Regions from separate parts of the Enterococcus sp. DIV1304_2 genome, predicted to be linked through region 2. Evidence: a T-box and tRNA genes for the amino acid it is inferred to sense, from the RefSeq annotation. Region 2 holds a T-box; the other holds one or more tRNA genes.
What was found. A T-box is a leader RNA that pairs with one kind of tRNA and senses whether it is charged. The one in region 2 lies ahead of tyrS (tyrosine--tRNA ligase), so its partner is inferred to be a tRNA-Tyr.

Region 1 (10,021 bases), 1.3 Mb from region 2:
GTGAACGTAAAACCAGGAGAAGATTCTACCCCTTGATTGCCGAAAGACACTGAAACCACAGGTATCTGTGGGAAGCCAGCTTCATCAAGCGCCTTGCGAAGTAGTGGGATATAATTAGTCGCTCGGCATCCACCTCCTGTTTGGGTCATCATCACGCTGGTATGATTTAAATCATATGTGCCACTTTCCAATGCCTCGACTATTTGCCCAATCGAGATGATTGCTGGATAACACGCGTCATTGTTGACATACTTCAACCCAACATCAACGGCACTGCCACTTTCACTTGGCAAACAAACGACTCGATATCCCGAGGATTTTAGAGCAACATCAACTAAACCAGATTGATGGATAGGACTCAACATTGGCAATAACAAGGTATGTGTTTTCTTCATTTCTTTGGTAAAGGTGATTTTTTCTGGTGTCAGAAATTGTTTTGTTGGTTGAAATTGTTGTTTGGTTCGTGCATTGACTGCCGCTTTTAATGAGCGCAAGCGTATCCTGATAGCACCTAAATTTGCGCCTTCATCGATTTTTAGGACAGTGTATAACTTGCCATATTGCCCCATGATTTCTTCCACTTGATCCGTTGTCACCGCATCGATACCGCAGCCGAAAGAGTTTAATTGCACTAATTCTAACTCCTTAGATTTGGCGACGACTCGGGCAGCTGCATATAACCTTGATTGATAGACCCATTGATTCACTACTCGTAATTGCCCCACATCTCCTAGATGAGCAATGCTATCTTCTGTCAAGACATGGAAGCCTTCTTGTGTGATCAATTCTGCAATCCCATGATTGATTTCCGGATCTAGATGGTAAGGACGACCTGCAAGGACGATGCCACGTTCATTGTTTTGATGCAGCATCCTTAAGGTTTCTTCTCCTTTTCGCTGAATCTCTTTTTTAAAATCGGCTAATGCTTCATATCCTTGGTGTAAGGCTTCTTTTATTTGATCTTCTGAAAATCCATAGTCAGAAAATGTTTGGTGTAACGTCTTTGCCACTGATGCTTCGTTCGCTAGATTCAAAAACGGTTGACGGTAATCGATCCTTCCTTCCCGAATCGCATCGACATTATTTTTGATGACATCTGGATAACTTTGAACGATGGGACAATTAAAATGATTGTCCGCTTGGTTGTTCTCCTTTTGCTCAAAGATCACGCCCGGATAAAAAATGCAGGAAACCCCAGCATCGATCAGTGACTGGATATGGCCATGCACCAGTTTTGCTGGATAGCAGACGGTATCACTGGAAATCGTGTCGATTCCTTGTTCGTAGATTTCTTTACTCGAACGAGGGGATAAGACTACTCGAAAGCCTAAAGTACGAAAGAAAGTCTGCCAAAGAGGAAAGTTTTCATACATATTCAATACTCTTGGAATCCCGATTTCCCCGTTGACAGCTTCTGTTTTTCGTAATGGACGGTAACGGAATAATTGCCGAGATTTTTCAGCCACTAAATTGATTTTCTTATCGGCTTTTTTGATTTTGATCTGTGCCCCACGTTCACAACGATTACCAGAAATCAACTTCCGACCATCAGAAAATAAAGTGACCGTCAATAGGCAATTGTTCTCACACAACCCACAGTGCGTCAATTCTTTTTCTGTGGTCAACTGAGACAATTCTTCGAATGAGAGTACTTCACTTATTTCCCCTTTTTGATATTCTTCCAAAGCAATCAAAGAAGCCCCATATGCACCCATCAATCCTGCGATAGAAGGACGAACAACTTCTCTTCCACTGATTGTTTCAAATGCTCGCAAGACTGCATCGTTGTAAAAGGTTCCACCTTGGCACACGATCTTATTGCCTAGATCTTCTGGTTTTCTGATTTTGATCACTTTGTAGATCGCATTTTTGATCACAGAATAAGATAGACCAGCCGAGATGTCTCCAACAGAAGCGCCTTCTTTTTGGACTTGCTTGACCTTTGAATTCATGAAGACCGTACATCTGGAACCTAAGTCCACAGGGTTCTTGGCTGAAATAGCAGCAACCGCAAAATCTTGGATTCCATAACCTAATGACTTAGCAAATGTTTCGATAAATGAACCACAACCTGAAGAACAGGCTTCGTTCAATTGAATCGAGGACAATGCACCGTCCTTGATCGTCATTGCCTTCATGTCTTGTCCGCCAATATCTAAAATAAAATCGACACCTGGTTGAAAAAAATTTGCTGCTTTATAATGCGCCATCGTTTCGACTTCACCAATATCGATTTTCAATGCACTCTTGATCAACGCTTCACCATACCCAGTCACTACCGCTTTACCGATAAAGCAGTCTTTGGGCATTTGCTCATACATATTTTTCAATACGTTGATGGTTGTTTCTAAAGGCTGTCCTTCATTGTTTCCATAAAATGAGAATAATAGCTCTCCTGATTGATTGATCAAGGTGACTTTCGTCGTTGTCGAACCAGCATCAATACCTAGAAAAGCCACCCCCTGATGGGTAGCTAGCGCACGTTCTTGCACCTTCGCTTTTTCGTGTCGGCTGCGAAAATCAGCTAACTCTTGATCGTTCTGAAACAATGGCGCTAAAGAACGAGATGGATGAAGCAACTCTTGCTCTTGGCTTTTCAATTTCTGGATTAATTCACTGAGTGTTTTTTCCTTTGAAGTTTTTGCGTGATAAGCTGCCCCTAATGCTACGAATAGTTGCGGATTTTCTGGAAAAATCACTTCTTCCGTCGATAGACCGAGCGTTTCAATAAAGCGTCGCCGTAATTCAGACATAAAGTAAAGTGGGCCACCTAAAAAGGCGACCTTTCCTTTGATCTTTCTGCCTGCTGCTAAACCAGCGATCGTTTGATTGACGACGGCTTGAAAAATACTAGCAGCGATATCGGCTTTCGCCGCTCCTTCATTGATCAGTGGTTGTACATCCGTTTTAGCGAATACACCACAGCGAGAGGCAATTGGATAAAGCTGTTGGTACGCTTTAGCTAGTTCATTCAACCCATTTGCATCGGTTTTCAATAGTGCTGCCATCTGATCAATAAACGCGCCTGTCCCTCCCGCGCAGCTACCATTCATGCGTTGTTCTAAAGAAGAACCAAAAAAAGTGATTTTGGCATCTTCTCCCCCTAATTCAATTGCTACATCTGTTTCGGGAATCCTTTCTTCAATCGTTTTTGTACATGCAATCACTTCTTGGATAAAAGGTAATTGTAGATGTTCCGCTAATCCCATACCGCCAGAACCAGTGATGGCAAAAGCAATCCCCTGATCTTGTAAGGTTGTTTTGGCTTCTTCTAATATGTTGATGGTTGCTTTTCTGATATCTGCATAATGTCGTTCGTATTTAGCAAAAAGAGTTTCGCCATGGTTATCAAGAATCACTAATTTTACTGTCGTTGAACCTACATCGATACCTCCGTACATTTTCATCGTCTCGCCACCTTCTTAAAAAAACGCTTTGTTGAACATTGAACAAACCGTCTGTTATACTACATATATCTATTTTAAAACGATTTAGAGCGATTGCAATAAGCAATAATCGTCAGTTTGTGAGATAAACAACAATCGTGTGCGATTTGTCGACCAAAAGTGAGGAGATTTTTATGATGAAGAAAAACGATCTTCGAGTGAAACGTACCAACAAAATGATTATTGAAGCGTTCTTACGTTTACTAGAAACAAAAAGTATGGAGCGAATCACGATCCAAGAAATCGCCGATGAAGCAATGATCAATCGTGCGACTTTTTATGCTCATTTCAAAGATAAACAAGATCTCTATGAGCATTTATTCCATATCGCTATCCAGACATTTACCTCGATCTTAGATTTGGAACCCTTGATGGAAGGCAATAAATTGAAGCTGAAACGGGTCAACCGCGCCTTAACTCAAATTTACCAATTGGTGGCTGAGAACAAAGCCATATTTATTACGACTTTGGACGGCACTTCGATCGAGTTTTTCAGAAAAAAGTTGAAAATTTTCTTATCAGAAAAATATGCCACTATCTTTGATCGTCTAAAAATCACAGAGAACGAACTAGAAGTACCTATTGACTTTATCACAGAATACATAACTGCCATTTTCACCGGTACTTTACATTGGTGGGTCACTAGTGATACCGAGATGACACCACAGCAGTTAGCTACTTTAGTCATCAAATTAGTGGGAAATGGTCACTTGACCGTCTTAGGGATCGAGATTGAAAAATAACAAAAGCTCTGAAGAACACAAGATTATGTGAACTTCAGAGCTTTTGTTATTCTTAACGATTTTTAGACAACCATTTTTTGGTATGATTTGTTGGACGTTTCGCTTTGATTTGGACAAATTTTTCTGATTTTTTCGGTACATGGATCTCTACATTGTACTTCTCCGATTTGATCATATCGTAAATTTTTTCTGCTGTTTCATCTACTTTTTGTTTCCACTTCATTTGTGCCGCCTCCTTTTTTCTTCTTATATCTACTCTAGCCTATAATAGCAAAATCAGCAAGAAACAAGGTGTTTTACACAAAAAAAGAGTGATCTGCAACTGATCACTCTAGGAACTGGGGTAGCTGGATTCGAACCAACGCATGAGGGAGTCAAAGTCCCTTGCCTTACCGCTTGGCTATACCCCAATGAAATGGAGGAGAGTGGATTCGAACCACTGAACCCTAAGGAACGGATTTACAGTCCGTCGCGTTTAGCCACTTCGCTACTCCTCCGAAAGGTTTGTATCAACCTGACTTAGTTATAATACCTAATTTTCCAAGTGATTGCAACCCTTTATTGAAAATTTTTTTGATATTTTTTTATTCGTGTAAATTCCAATGACGAATTACTGTTTCTATCGCATTTTCAAGACTTTTTTCTTTGCCAAAGTCTTCTTCTCCCAAGAAAATCTCAAATTCTTTTGGGCCATACGCTAAAATTTCACCGATCATTTTTTTACCAATAAATAACTGCGTTACCTCATATGTGTTCCCTTTGATCGTTTTTTTGATCTCTTCGGTACGCACTTCAATATCTTTATTCTTTTTTGACATTATTTCCCACCTCCTCAATAGTTTATCACATTTAACGGCAGAAAACATTCACTGCGTGCCTTCTATTTGATAATTTATTTTCCTGCTTCTTGTTGCGCTAGATAATTTGCTGCTGCCCCTATCAGGTTCGCATCATTGCGATACTCACACAGGGTGATCAATGGATCAAAATCATTCAACCCAAAATGATTCGTCAATTTTTTCATCCGTTGATTGATTTCTGTCAGTAATCCCTCTTTTGCAGAAATTCCGCCACCCAATACGATCACTTCTGGATCAAAAGAAAATTGAATACTAAATAACCCTTTTGTTAAATAATCATAAAAAGATTCAACTTCTTCTTGTGCGAGAGGATCACCATTTTCTGCTAATTCAAAGACTTCTTTTCCACTAAAGGTATGTTTATCTAATCCTTTGCGTTCACAATACCGCCACGCCATTTGGACTGCCGTTCCTAATGTACTGAATGTATGCTCCCCATTAAGAAACATCAAGCCAAATTCTCCGCCATAAAGATGAGCGCCTTTATTCAATTCACCATTAGTGAACATCGCACCACCTACGCCTGTACCAATTACTACAAAAGCAACATTTTGATAGCCACGAGCAGCACCTTCATAAAACTCAGCCATTCCCGCGCAATTCGCATCATTTTCCATAGCAACTGGCAGACCAAACAATTCCTCTAATTCAGTATAAATATCAAACCCATGGATATAGGGGATCGCGCTGATACCTTCAATCACTTGTCGTTGGCTATTCACAACACCTGGTGCACTAAAGGCGACCCCACTGATTGCTACTTCTTGTGATAATTGTTGGAATACCAATAATAATTGCGCTTTCATTTCTTTCCATGTAGCTGGTGTTGTGAACTGACCTTTATGTGTTAGTGTTTCTTGTTCCCAATAACCATATTTGACAGCTGAACCACCAAAATCGAATGCTAAAATCCCCATAATTATTTGTTCCTCCTCGATAGTTTTTCATCATTAGTTTCACTGTGAAACGCTCTCTTTTTATTCTATAATTCTTTGGCTAAAGTGACTTGATCTCTTAGAAGTATTCCTTCTTCATAGATTGGTTCTGGGTAGTTATTGATGAAGTAATCCTTTTCTCTTGATACTTCTTTAAAGCCTTTTTTCTGATAAAGATGTAACGCTGGATTCGTGATGCTTCCTGTACGGATCAGTATTTTTGTTGGTTGTTTGCATTCTTTGCTCAACTGTTCGAGTGCATGGTCAATCAGCTTGCCACCGATTCCTCTTCCTTGATGCGCATCAGCAACAGAAACATTCATGATCTCACATTCCGTTTCTCTGATTTCATAAACAAGCACACCAATCACTTCATCCTGCTCTTTCCAGATAAATCCATCGCCATTGGTCACATAAGTGATCACTTTGTCTTTATCAGGATCGGCTTCTAGTAGTAACGCCCATGGTAAGTCACTTTTGTTCAATTGTTGAAACATCGCTTTCTCCCATCTAATAAAAATCAATGACTCTATTTTTTGTATTTTTTATAGTCTGGCATCGATTGATCTTCTTTATTACGCGTCAAACGAAAGTTACGAGGCACATAATCGATACCGCCTTTCACAAATGGGTGGCAACGAAAGATGCGTGCTGTTCCCATTAGGGTTCCTTTGAGCGCACCATGTACTTGGATGGCTTGAATCATGTAATTGGAACAAGTTGGATAATACCGACAACTTGGTGGGAACGCAGGTGAAATAAAACGCTGGTATCCTCGAACTAAATAAATTAAAATCTTTTTCATATTTTCATCTCCATAAAAAAGAGGATTGGTCATACATCCACTTACCATCCCCTATAACCGGATAAACGGTGTTCTAAAAGCAACTCCTACAGAAATAAGCGCCAAAACCCAAAAATATGAAAAGCTATTTTCGGATTTTGGCGCTTATTTCTCGGAGCTGTACGCTTTTGCCACAACCTCTTTTTATCTTATCTGTTACCTAGTGTACACACTTAACTAAAGAAATCAAAGATATGCAACCATAAGCTCGGTTGAAAGACCTTGAATGGACTTCCACCGCCAATCAAACCATATCCGATCATTGTTCCAATGATGAATAATAGGAGTACAAGTAAAATGACAGCTAAAATTTTTACCAAACTTATCAAAATATAGCGTGGACTCGTCATCTCTCGTCACATCCTTAAGCGATTGTTTGTGGTGTTTTTTCGACTGGTGTTTCTTCTACATTTACACGTTCCACATCTGCACCTAATTGTTGCAATTTAATATGGAAATTATAATAGCCACGATCTAAATATTTTAGGTTACGAACGCGTGTGATTCCATTTGCTTTCAAACCAGCTAATACGAGCGCTGCTGCTGCTCTTAGATCTGTTGCATAGACTTCAGCACCTTGTAATTCGTGATTACCATCCATGATTGCAATGTTACCATCGATTTTTACATGTGCATTCATTCTGCGCATTTCTTCAAGATGTTGGAAACGGTTCTCAAAGACTGTTTCAGTCACAACACTTGTACCTTCTGCAACCAACTGAATAGCAGTCATTTGTGCTTGCATATCCGTTGGGAAACCAGGATGTGGCATTGTTTTTACATCTGTTGGTAAAATATGTTTTGGTCCGATGACACGAACGCCACCGTCTTCTTCAGTGATCGTTGCACCCATTTCAATCAATTTAGAGATCAATGGACGATTATGCTCAGAAATCGCATCAGCGATCAATAGATTGCCTTCAGTCATTGCTGCTGCTACCATGAAAGTACCAGCTTCGATACGGTCTTGGACGATTGAATGGTTGACTGCATACAAATGATCAACGCCTTCGATACGCATCGTTTCTGTACCAGCGCCATAAACATTCGCACCCATTTTATTTAAGATATTCGCTAAATCAACGATTTCAGGTTCACGTGCGACGTTTTCAATGATCGTCGTGCCTTTTGCTTTGACAGCAGCCATCATGATGTTTTGTGTCGCACCAACACTTGGAAAATCTAAATAGATCGTATTTCCGATCAGTTGATCGGCGATTGCTTCGATATAACCATTCTTTTGAATGATTTTTGCACCCAAGGCTTGAAAACCTTTTAGGTGTAAATCGATCGGACGTTTTCCAATCGCACATCCACCAGGCATTGCAACTTTTGCATGACCATTTCTAGCCAATAATGGTCCCATCACAACGATTGACGCACGCATTTGGCTTACGTATTCATAAGGTGCTTCAATTTCTAATTCTCTCGATGCATCAAGTGTCACACGATTATTCTCTTCATCAAACGCTACATCTACGTTCAAATGACGGATCACTTGATTCATAGTGAACACGTCAGAAAGAATTGGCACATTATCTAAAACGGTCGTTCCTTCTTCAGCCAATAAACTTGCGGCTAAAATCGGCAATACCGCATTCTTTGCTCCTTCGATCTTTACTGTTCCTTTTAATTGATTGCCACCTTTTACGATGATCTCTTCCATGTTGTTCCCCCCAAAAAAATCCGTTGAGTATACATTCGCTCAAAATCTTTTTTATTATATCACTTCTTGTTTTAAAATAGTACCTTTTTTTAAAATTATAGGCTGACGAAAAGATTTCGACATAGCGCAATGATCTCTAAGAAAAAACTGCTCGCTGTATACCCTAAAAAAATTGAAAAAAGGACAATTGCCATTCTAATTTGTGTCGTATGCATTGAACGAAAAAAAGCGTCAACGCGTAAAGAACGCAAAGACCAAAAGGCTAAGTAAATAAATGCCAAATGACTAACGATCCGAATGATTGCATCAATACCATATACTTGCATCATTACGCCCTTTCTAACAAATGTTTTTGATAACTAACACACTGATGATACCATAAATTTTATAAAAGTAGAAATTATTGGTTGTAAAAATGATAAATCTCTGTAATTTTCTTGACAAACTCTGAAAAATGGATGAAAAATATCATTTCTTTACACTAAAAAAATAAATTTTATCCTAACAATGAATGATAAAGAAAAGAAGAGATCGGGAAACACACGTGGCTGCATTAGCACCCATAAGTGTTTGTCCCGATCTCTTCTTTTGGGAGTTGTTCTCCCACCATAATTCAATTACTTGTCAATTATAGTAATCACTTATGTTTTGATACATTGATACGGTTCACTGCGCGGTGTAACGCAACAGTTGCCCGTTTCAGTTCATTCTTATCTTCTTTTTGTTTGGCTTCTTCGATTTGGCGTTCAGCACGTTGTTTTGCGCGTTCTGCTCGAGTGACGTCGATATCTCGTTCACGTTCCGCACTATCTGCGACGATTGAAACTAAGTTATCGCGAACTTCCATGATGCCGCCGTTCACAGCGATCCAGTCAACGTGTGTATCTGAATCTGTCCGCTTCACACGAACTTCATCGATTGTTAAAGGCACGATGATGGGCGCATGCTGTGGTAAAATACCAAGTTCGCCAGCAGTAGTGCGTGCAACAACGATTGCCGCATGGTGATCATAAACTAAACCATCGGGAGTAACCACATTAACAGTTAAATATTGATCCATGGGGCACCCCTTTCTAGTAGCCTAGTTTTTTCGCTTTTTCGACAACGTCTTCGATTCGGCCGACACTGCGGAATGCTTCTTCAGGAAGGTCATCGTATTTACCTTCAAGAATCTCACGGAAGCCTTTGACAGTTTCTTCAACTGGTACATAAGAACCTGGAAGACCTGTGAATTGTTCAGCTACATTGAAGTTTTGTGATAAGAAGAATTGGATTCGACGAGCGCGTGAAACCAATATTTTTTCTTGATCTGATAATTCATCCATCCCTAAAATAGCGATGATGTCTTGCAATTCACGGTAACGTTGTAATACATGTTGTACTTCAGTCGCTACTTTGTAGTGTTCTTCTCCTACGATTTCAGGAGATAACGCACTTGATGAAGAAGCAAGTGGGTCAACGGCTGGATAGATCCCTTGTTCGGTCAATTTACGTTCCAAGTTTGTCGTTGCATCTAAATGGGCAAAT
Region 2 (10,021 bases):
TCAGTTTTGGGAGGTAGAAGTATTCAAATCACCTCAAGCAGTGGGTGTCGTCTTTTATTTAAAAGATACATTTTCAGGTTATCCTGGACCCATCACCGCGACTGTGACCTATCAATTAGAAGGAAATAGATTAGTGATGATCACTAAAGCCAACAGTGTAGTAGAAACGATTTGCAACCCGACAAACCATGCCTATTTCAATCTATCTGGAAATGGAAAACGTGATATTGATTCCCATCAACTCCAGATTCAATTAGATAGCTTGTTACTTTTGGATCATGACAAATTACCTACAGGGGAAACACTAGACAAAGCGGACTTACCCATCAATTTTCAAGAACCAAATACACTGACAGAGATTTTATCCACGTATCCTTCAGGTCTTGATGACGTTTTTTTATTAAATACGCCTAAACTCACCAAAAATAGCTTAACTTTATCAGAAGAAGCTTCCGGTCGTCAAATGAATATAGCAACTACGAACAAAAGTATGGTATTATTTTCTACAACTGGGTTCGATGCAGATTTACAGATCAACGGTCAAAACATGCATTCTCATTTTGGCTTAGCGATCGAACCACAAGAAATACCAGATATCGTTCATTTCCCGGAGTTCGGCTCGATTATGCTACGCCCTGGACAAGAACGTGTCAACCAAACAACTTATGAATTTAGTACATTCACTTAACCAGTTTTATTTAACTTGGTTTCAACAAGACGATGGACGATGAAAAAGAAAGGTGATTTAACTTATGGCAATTACAGTGAAAGATGTTGCAAAAAAAGCAGGCGTAGCGACATCTACTGTTTCTCGCGTGATCAATGACCATCCAAGTATTTCCGAAACAACGAAAAAGAAAGTACGAAAAATCATGGATGAACTAGGATATGTCCCTAATATCACAGCGAGAAATCTTGGTAAACGTGTATCAAGCGCTGTAGGTGTCATTCTTCCACCACTCGATTCCAAAGAGCGTCTTGGCAATCCGTTTTATTTAGAAATCATGGAAGCAATCAACGAAGAAGCACGACATCACGGTGTGACAACAGCTATTGCTACCGCAAAAAGTTTCGACGTCTTATTAGAGAACGTTCAGCGGATGCATTTACAAAAACAAGTTGATGGTTTTATCCTAGTCTACTCCGATAGTGATGATCCAGTCATCGATTATCTTTATGAACAACAGATTCCGTTCACACTGATCGGACAACCATACCATCATGAGAACGAAATCATCTACATTGATAACGACAATCAACTGTTAGGAAAGCAAGCCACCGAATTTTTGATCGATAATGGCCATAAAAATATTCTTTTCGTGACCAATACAACACATGAAAGTTTATACTTTGAACGCTATTTCGGTTATCAAAAAGCGATGATGTTAGCAGGACTGAACGCCCATCCAAGTGTGACCTTGGAACAGGCTGAAGATTACTTGGATTTTGACACGATCTTAAAAAAAGCTGAAGCGACAGCGCTAGTTGTTATCGATGATATTTTTGCTTTACGCACGATGCAACTCGCCCAAATGTATGGCTATATCATCCCGGAAACCCTTTCGATGATCAGCTTCAATAACTCGATTTTTTCTACATTGATGCATCCTTACTTAACAAGTATCGACATCGATATCTCTGAGTTAGGTCGAGTCGCGATGCAAAAATTACAAGAACTGATCCATGAAGAAGTGAGCAATGGTGTACGTTTAGTGATCCCCCATCGTTTGATCAAACGCGAAACGGTCGTTCCATTGAAAGAAAAATAGGGCATCCATTCCTAGGCAAATCAAATAAAAATAGCAAAGCATCTTGTCTTCGGACAAAAGATACTTTGCTATTTATTTTACTAGTAATCAACTGATCCATTAACGATAAGTCCACATTTGTATTTGACTAGAAATAATCAAAAAAAGAAATCTCTTCTATTCTTTCTAAAAATCTCTTAAAATGTGGTTAAAGAGGCATGCCTAAACATGCCCCATGTAGTCCGTTCAAAGCGGATGGCATCGATAGAGCATTAGAGCACGTCTACTTCGCCAAAAGTTGAGACGGCTCTATTTTTTTTGCTCTTGATTTTTTAAGAAAAACAACACCTACGAAGAAAACAGTTCTTCATAAGTGTTGTTTTATATTCTCTAAGAGATCATTTTTCCTGTTATTCTTTTAAGTCTGCTTCAACTTCAGTCAACCAGGTTGCTTTCTTCACGCGATTGATGATCAGCGGAATAACGAACATCACGATTGCGATGACCGCAACAAGCAATGCATCCGCTAATGTTGAAGTTCCTAACGTTGAAACAACAACGGCGATAATTGCCAACATCAGCATACAGCTAACCAGCCACGCAAAGCCATTTCCTTTTTTACCGATTCGATAAGGACGAGGCAATTCTGGATGGCTAGTTCTCATTTTCACTAAAGATATGGCGATCAAGAGATATACGATGCAATAAATCACTGTTGTTGCATTCGTCAATGTAAGAAAGACCGCACTTACATCATCCATGACGCCATAAAGTAACGCAAAGAGGGAAATAACTACTGATTGCGTCAACACCACATTTCTTGAAACACCATATTCATTTTCTTTATGAAAGCCAAATTTTGGTGGCAAGAATCCTTCACGTGCTACCTGGATGATCGTTTTAGAAGGTCCAGTTACCCAAGCAGACAATTGTAATAACACACCAATAAAGACCATAAAGCTGAAGATATTACCGATGATCGTTGGCAATCCTAAAATATCACAATAGATCAATACTGGTTGTGTGATGTTTGCCAATTCCATTGTTCCTTCTGGTACGACATTTGCAACAAACAAGGCGTTGATGACATTCAATAAAACTAGTCCGATCAATGCAATAAAGACCCCTTTAGTATAGTTCTTCGTTGCATCTTTCAAACGAGGCATATACACTGAGCTCATTTCGATTCCCACAAAAATAAATGTGATCCCTGCCAAATATTTCAATGAATCACTGTGTTGTAGATCAGGCAATGCTTTCGACCATGAAAAATCCCCCAAATAGCCATTTGAAACAAGTCCCACTTTGAAAAACGCTAAGATCCCCAAAACAAACATGATCACCACAGGAATATAAACACCCAACCAAACACCAATATTCCCGCCAACTTTCGCCATGTCAAACTTCAAGTTGAGCAAGGTGATGATCCAGTAAATGACCAAGATACACCCTAAAACGAAGTAGTGATTGTTGCCAAGAGCCGCGTTCCCAAACGTATTCCCTAACAATGGACCTAAGGTAGAAGCGACCATGACCATTCCTGGGAACATTTGCACCCAAAGTAACCACGCAACGACAAATCCCCATTTACTACCTAGTGCTGTTTTGACCCAAAGTTGCGGGCCTCCTTCTTGTGGCAGCATCGTTGATAATTCACCTGAAATCATTGAAATGGGTCCAGCAAAAAACAAGACGGCAAAAATCGTGTAAAAAATCAATGTCCAACCAACAGCTGACAATGTTGGGATACTACGAACAGTGGCACATAGCGCCATGGTCAAACCAATGAATGTTCCTAGCCCCATTTTACTTACTTGAGCTTTACTCAATTTTGACACTCTCCTTATTCATAAATAAATAGGCGTGTCTTTGAAACTTTTCATTAACAGCAACTAAAAGCAAACGTATGGCCAACTTGTGCTTTGAGTATTCTTTGCTTGGATCATCAAGCTTCAAAGGCACGTCAACGTGAAATATTTGATAAGAGAAAGGAGGCTCATCCTTTGTTCGTTTGGAACGAGAAATGAGCGCTCATTCTACTTACTCTCTCTTCGTTCATCAAAAGATTTACATTTATTTTGTTTCGTTTGCCACTAACTGATCTGCATAGATTTTTTCTAGTTTGCTTTGAAGCGCTGCTTTGATTTTTTCTGCATATTCTTCAAAATGTTCTGCTTTATTCATATAAGGCGTCATGACACTGGCACGTAAGACTGTGACTTTTCCAGCACGTTCCCATTCTTCTTCTGTAAATCCTAATTGTTTTACAAATTGAAGTGGGCTATTGCCATAATCTGGAATTGCAAAGTCTGTATGAGATGTCAAGAATTCATTGCCATAGATGCTTCCTTTGACATAAGAAGAATAGTCATACACATCATGGTTCAACTGGTTCATCGCTACCAGATCGTCATTTCCTTTTTCTTTGAATACATAATCAACCATATTGAAATCTGGATAAGTCAATGGATGAACTTCGATTTCTTTATCGCCCACTTTGAAGGTTAAATTGTTCAAGAAGTGGAAGAAACGATGTGCGCCTTCAATCGATGCTCCCATCAATTTACCATAACCAGTCACATTAAGCGGTAGTACATGATGCGCTGCCCAAACACTTGCGGCAGTTGCTCCGGCTTTTGATCCTTCCAAAATATAGGCACCAAGCAATGCTGGGATATCTGCTCCTTTTTCAAATACATAGGTTGCAAAGTAAGAGATCACATCACGCATACGAATGTCTTGGATCACGATACCTCCAGCAGAGTAAGGAACATAGCCCATTTTATGTGGATCGATCGTCACTGATTCTGCTTCTTCAATTGCTTGATATGCACGGTGTACTTCTTCTAAAAGATAATCTTTATTTTCTGTGAAGACATGATGTTTTGCGTGTACTTCTTTTAATTGATCAAATGGGATGAATTCATTGTTCTCATCAAGGAAGATCGCACGTCCGTAACCACCATAAGCTGCATCTACGTGTAGGTAGAAATAAATGCCTTCTTTTTCTAGCTTGCGACGTAATTCAACGATTTTATCGATTTCATCGATTGCCCCTTCTTCAGTAGAACCAACGACACCAACGACACCTAAAACCGGTGTTTGTTCAGCAGCCAATTCACGAATGATTGTTTCAAGTTCCTTGATGTCCATGCGGTAGTTGTGATCCACAGGCACTGGAATCACTTGATCTAGACCGACACCAATGATGTCTGCTGCTTTCAACCATGAATAGTGTTTTGTTTGTGGGACTAACCATTTACCTAATTGTTGAAGATGTTTTCCACTGCGTGCAGAATGTGCTTTGATCTCATCGATTTTTTCTGGCACTTGATCTAACAGATCAATGATTTCCCGCGTTGAAAGATTCATCAATTCCCAATCTGTTTGACCTGAAACCAATTCAGGTGCCACTTCTTTCATTGCAAGTGGCAATGATTTAATGTTGCGCGCATACCAAAGACCTTCTAAATTTGCTAATGAGCCATCTGCAACGATATGGCCCCAGCCATTTTTGTACCCCATCAATGTAGCAAATTCCATTCCAACTTCTTCTTCCATTTGACTTGTTGCTGGAGAAGATTCATATGCGACGTTATTTCCATTCCATAGCATCGCAAAATTATAGGCTAATAATGATGGCATCAATGTTTCAGAGTTCATATGACCCCAATAACGACCTGCATTATGCCATGGGACAGAGTGTGTACGCATCCGCGTAGAGATTTCAGCTAACACGTCTTTTGTTTTATTGATCGTGTGCGCGAAGCTTTCACTGCTTTTTTCTTCCGGCGTAATGATCGGCATATCTTGTGGCATATAATTTTGACGCCATCCTAAGTGCTCGTCCACTAATTCATTTAACAAAGCTTTATAGATTTGGCCATTCTCTGCTTTGTCTCCAATGAATAGTGCATTCAAATTTAAATCATTTACCTTTGATTCCATTTAGAAACCCTCCTAAAATAATTTTTTAAATTTTGTCGAGGCTTAGATTACACCTGTTTTTTATTTCTGTAAATATCACTATTCCTATTTTCCTCATTTCATTTTAATGTTTTTAATTGTTTGAATTGTTGGTACAATTGATAAAAATTAAAAAAAGGAGGGAATTTACAAATGTAAATTCTCTCCTCATGATTGTATTAACGACAACCGGCGTAACTATTAGGATAAATTTCAAAAATTGGAATTTTGTAATGGAATAGACCTTTTACAAGGTAAAAAATTACTAAATTCTAATCAACTACTTTGGCCAAAAAGTAGCGTTTTTTCCCTTTTCTGATCACTACGAATTTACCATCAAATTCTGTAGCTGGATCAATGACAAAATTTAAATCGGTTACGCGATCACCGTTAATACTTATAGCTCCGTTCGACACATCTTCACGCGCTTGACGTTTTGATGGCTCGATTTTTGTGGAAACAAGTAGTTCCACGATATTTTCAGGGGTACTTGAAATCTCTACATTCGGCATGTTTCCAAAGCCTTGTTCGATTTCTGACGCATTTAGTTCTTTGATATTTCCAGAGAACAATGCAGCTGTGATTTTTTGCGCTTCTTGTAAGTCTTCTTCGCTGTGGACAAAACGTGTCACTTCTTCTGCCAAACGGCGTTGTGCTTCACGTTTTTCAGGTTCTGTCTCCACTTTTTTCGCTAATTCATTGATTTCTTCTTGTGATAAGAAAGTAAAGAATTTCAAGTATTTCACAACATCCCGATCATCTTGATTCAACCAGAATTGGTAGAATTCGTACGGGGATGTTTTTTCAGGGTCTAGCCAGATTGCACCACCGGCAGTTTTTCCGAACTTTGTTCCATCTGCTTTTAGCATCAATGGGATCGTCAACCCAAAGGCTTCCGCTTCTGGTCCTTCCAATTTACGGATCAGATCTAAACCAGCAGTGATGTTTCCCCATTGGTCAGCTCCACCGATCTGTAATTGCACATCATATGTTCTGTGTAAGTGCAAGAAGTCGATCGATTGCAAGATTTGGTAAGTAAATTCGGTAAATGAAATTCCGACTTCCAAACGACTTGCCACGATATCTTTCGCTAACATCGTATTGATGTTGAAGTTTTTTCCGTAGTCTCTTAAAAATTCTAATAAAGAAATATTTGATAACCAGTCATAGTTGTTCACAAATGTAATATTGGCATCTTTCCCAAAAAGTTTGCGCATTTGGTTCGATAATGCATCCACATTATGTTGGACTTGTTCCATCGTTTGTAAGACACGTTCGCTTGTCCGTCCACTTGGATCACCGATCGTTCCAGTTCCTCCACCAATCAGGATGTATGGATGATGCCCTGCTAATTGGAATCTTTTCATCATCATGAACGGGATCAAATGCCCAATATGCATCGAATCTCCTGTTGGATCGACACCACAGTAAAGCGAGATACTCTTTTCTTCAACAAGCTCGCGAAGTCTTTCTTCGTTGGTTTGTTGGTTAATGGCATCACGCCAAGTTAATTCATCAATAATATTCATAACATTTCCCTCCATATCTTTTTTTATGAAAGCAGGTCCCTGCCAGCATGTCATTTATTAACGGGCAGACAACAAAAAAATCCCTTGACAATCAAGTCAAGGGACGAAAATTCGCGGTACCACCCAAATTATATGTTTGTTTTCCAAACATATCTCTCTAACATTTAACGCTGTCGCGTGGCTTCATGCCATAGACTCCTAAAATGTAATTCGCGCTAAAGCATGTACTAGTTCACAGCAACCACTAGCTTTCTGAAACATTGGCTTTATCCACTACTTCGTTTTATTCATCGTCTAATTCCTTATTCATCTATCTCCTATCTTAGAACGCACTGTTTTTTTTGTCAACAAAAAAATTTTTCTTGATCATCCGAACGATAAAAAATAACATCGTTTTTTAATCTTGAACTAGGCGGAAATGGATTTAATTGCAGAAACCTTTATTGATTCCATTGCTCGATCTGTTGAAACATGTTCTTCTTCTTGCACGCACCATTTTTTTCTTTAATTACATAATTGTCGTTACGTTAATAACTCAAACAGCTGTTATATTGTTATAGGTATCAAAAATTATTTTAGAAAGAAGGAATAAAAAATGAAATCGATGATTTTGAAAATTGCTTTATCTGCTAGTGCGATTTTATGTGCAGTCTCATGCTTGAATGTCTCTCAACCTGTCGGCGCTGAGGAAATACATCCAACAGCTGGCGAAACTGACTTCATTGGCGCCTTTGCCATTAGTGGGTCAGATGTTGTATTGGAAGTTGGCGAAACGTCTAACGAGAATATTTTAACAGCTTCTCATGCCCGCATCACAAATTCGATTGGCGTAGAAGTCCCTCCGATCATCAAGTCAGCCAATGTACAAGACACTCCAGGCATCTATCAAGCAACGATCGGCACGACCATCATGTCTTCAGTAGAAAAAGAGATCACAGTCACTGTCGTCGATAAACTTGAAGACTGTCCGACTTATGGTATTTATCAATTAACTGCTGATGATGCAACGGTTCCGGTGGGGCAAGTAGATGAAGCAGCTATCCTTCAAGCAACAAATGCGCAAGCGCTGACTTCTGGCGGCTCTCCAGTAGATGTTGTGATCAAGAAATCAAATGTAGTGAATGATACCCCTGGTACGTATCAAATCGTTTTAGGGATCAAAGAAGAACCAAAGATCCGTAAGACAGTCCAAGTCACAGTTACTAATGACGCAGGGAACGAGCAAGAAAGTCTTTACTTTGTCGACGCATCGGATGCTACTGTCTCGATCGACCAATTGGACGAACAAACGTTGATCATCATGACTAATGCCAAGGCAACTGATATTTTAGGACATTCCTTGCCTGTAGAAATCAAACACTCCACAATCAAGTTCGAGCCAGGAAATTACACTGTTACATTCGGTCTCAAAGGAGACTCAAGTTTATTTACTAAAACTGTCAATCTTACCGTCACTTCGGATAACTACGTTCCTTCCAGATTCTTTTTGCAAGCATTCGATGCAACTGTCCAGTTAGGTCAAACGGATGACCTCTCACTGATCCAAGCAACCGGCGCAAATGCCGTGACTCTCCTTGGGCAAAAGGCAAATGTTTACGTGAAGCATTCCTCGATTGAAGCAAACAAAACTGGCGAATTTGCCGTGACATTTGGCGTAACAGAAGATCCAAGAGTCGAAAAAACGGTAACAGTCTCAGTGGTTGATGAAATCAATCGTCCAGAATTGGGCGGTGGCATTGGGAATATCTAACAAACAACCACTTGTCTCACCTTAAACAGGATAAAGGACGGACCAAAAAATAATGGTTTTAAAAAAGGCGTCATCCACATAAGGTTAAAACCACTGTGGATGGCGCCTGATTTATCGAGGTTAGATCCTTCTATCCAACCTTTTTTATATTTCGTCGATTATTTCTAATAACGTAGTAAACAAGATGGCACTAGATGCCGCACCAGGATCAATATGACCGATTGAACGTTCACCTAAATAAGAAGCACGTCCTTTTTTCGCGACTAAACCTGCTGTGTGTTCTTTTGCCTGCTCAATTACTTCTTTCGTAAGATTCCCTGCGGTTAGTGCTTCAGCTACAGGGAACCAAACATCTAACATGGTTTTATCTTCTTGTTCCGCTTTTCCTCTTGCTTGGATGCCGTTCGCTCCTTCACGGATGAACTCACCTAATTGTTCTTGTGAATCGATCTGCTCTACTCCTTTTGTTGCTTTCATCAAATTCATAAACGCAGAACCGTAAAGAGGACCCGAGGCGCCTCCTACTTTGGAAATCATTGCCATAGAAAACATCTTGAAGGTATCACTGATAGTGTCAGGTGCCTTCTGTTGAAAAGCTGCTTCATAAGCTGTCACACCTCTTCCCATATTATTCCCATGATCCCCATCGCCAATGGGGGTATCTAAATCACTTAGGTACGCTTTTTTCTCTTTGATCTCTTCAGCAAAGCGGTTAAGCCATGCTTGGATCTCTTTTACCGTCAACTTCATTTTTTCATCATCCTTTACCATGCAATCGTTTCTACGTGACTTGTTAAAGCTTCTTTCCAAGTGGTTTCTGTTAAGTCAACCATTGTTAATGATAGTCCCTGCATATCCAATGAAGTCATCAAATCACCGACTTTATGGAAAGTAACATCCACCTGTTCTTCATTCAACAACGTCAACACATCATTCATGAATACAAATTGTTCCATCAATGGTGTACCACCCATCCCATTCACTAAGACACCGACTTCTTTTGGTTTTTCAGTATATTCACTCAAAAT

Region 1: it encodes a tRNA-Tyr, which carries the amino acid that the T-box ahead of tyrS (tyrosine--tRNA ligase) is inferred to sense. The anticodon was not compared.

Annotation. Positions count from the first base shown of each region.
Region 1 covers NZ_CP187851.1:2,117,676-2,127,696, forward strand. Annotated here, with positions in the region: gene IGJ14_RS09710 (acyl-CoA dehydratase activase-related protein) at 1-3,407, opposite strand, end outside; gene IGJ14_RS09715 (TetR/AcrR family transcriptional regulator) at 3,581-4,189, shown strand; gene IGJ14_RS09720 (hypothetical protein) at 4,242-4,412, opposite strand; tRNA gene IGJ14_RS09725 (tRNA-Gln) at 4,528-4,599, opposite strand; tRNA gene IGJ14_RS09730 (tRNA-Tyr) at 4,606-4,686, opposite strand; gene IGJ14_RS09735 (DUF2969 domain-containing protein) at 4,774-5,007, opposite strand; gene IGJ14_RS09740 (ROK family protein) at 5,082-5,966, opposite strand; gene IGJ14_RS09745 (GNAT family N-acetyltransferase) at 6,032-6,481, opposite strand; gene yidD (membrane protein insertion efficiency factor YidD) at 6,514-6,789, opposite strand; gene IGJ14_RS09755 (DNA-directed RNA polymerase subunit beta) at 7,002-7,178, opposite strand; gene murA (UDP-N-acetylglucosamine 1-carboxyvinyltransferase) at 7,193-8,494, opposite strand; gene IGJ14_RS09765 (DUF1146 family protein) at 8,590-8,820, opposite strand; gene IGJ14_RS09770 (F0F1 ATP synthase subunit epsilon) at 9,132-9,554, opposite strand; gene atpD (F0F1 ATP synthase subunit beta) at 9,568-10,021, opposite strand, start outside.
Region 2 covers NZ_CP187851.1:379,719-389,739, reverse strand. Annotated here, with positions in the region: gene IGJ14_RS01890 (aldose epimerase family protein) at 1-688, shown strand, start outside; gene IGJ14_RS01885 (LacI family DNA-binding transcriptional regulator) at 753-1,769, shown strand; gene tyrP (tyrosine-tyramine antiporter) at 2,159-3,577, opposite strand; gene tdc (tyrosine decarboxylase) at 3,822-5,696, opposite strand; gene tyrS (tyrosine--tRNA ligase) at 5,987-7,243, opposite strand; T-box leader at 7,340-7,543, opposite strand; gene IGJ14_RS01865 (hypothetical protein) at 7,839-8,993, shown strand; gene dhaL (dihydroxyacetone kinase subunit DhaL) at 9,138-9,743, opposite strand; gene dhaK (dihydroxyacetone kinase subunit DhaK) at 9,758-10,021, opposite strand, start outside.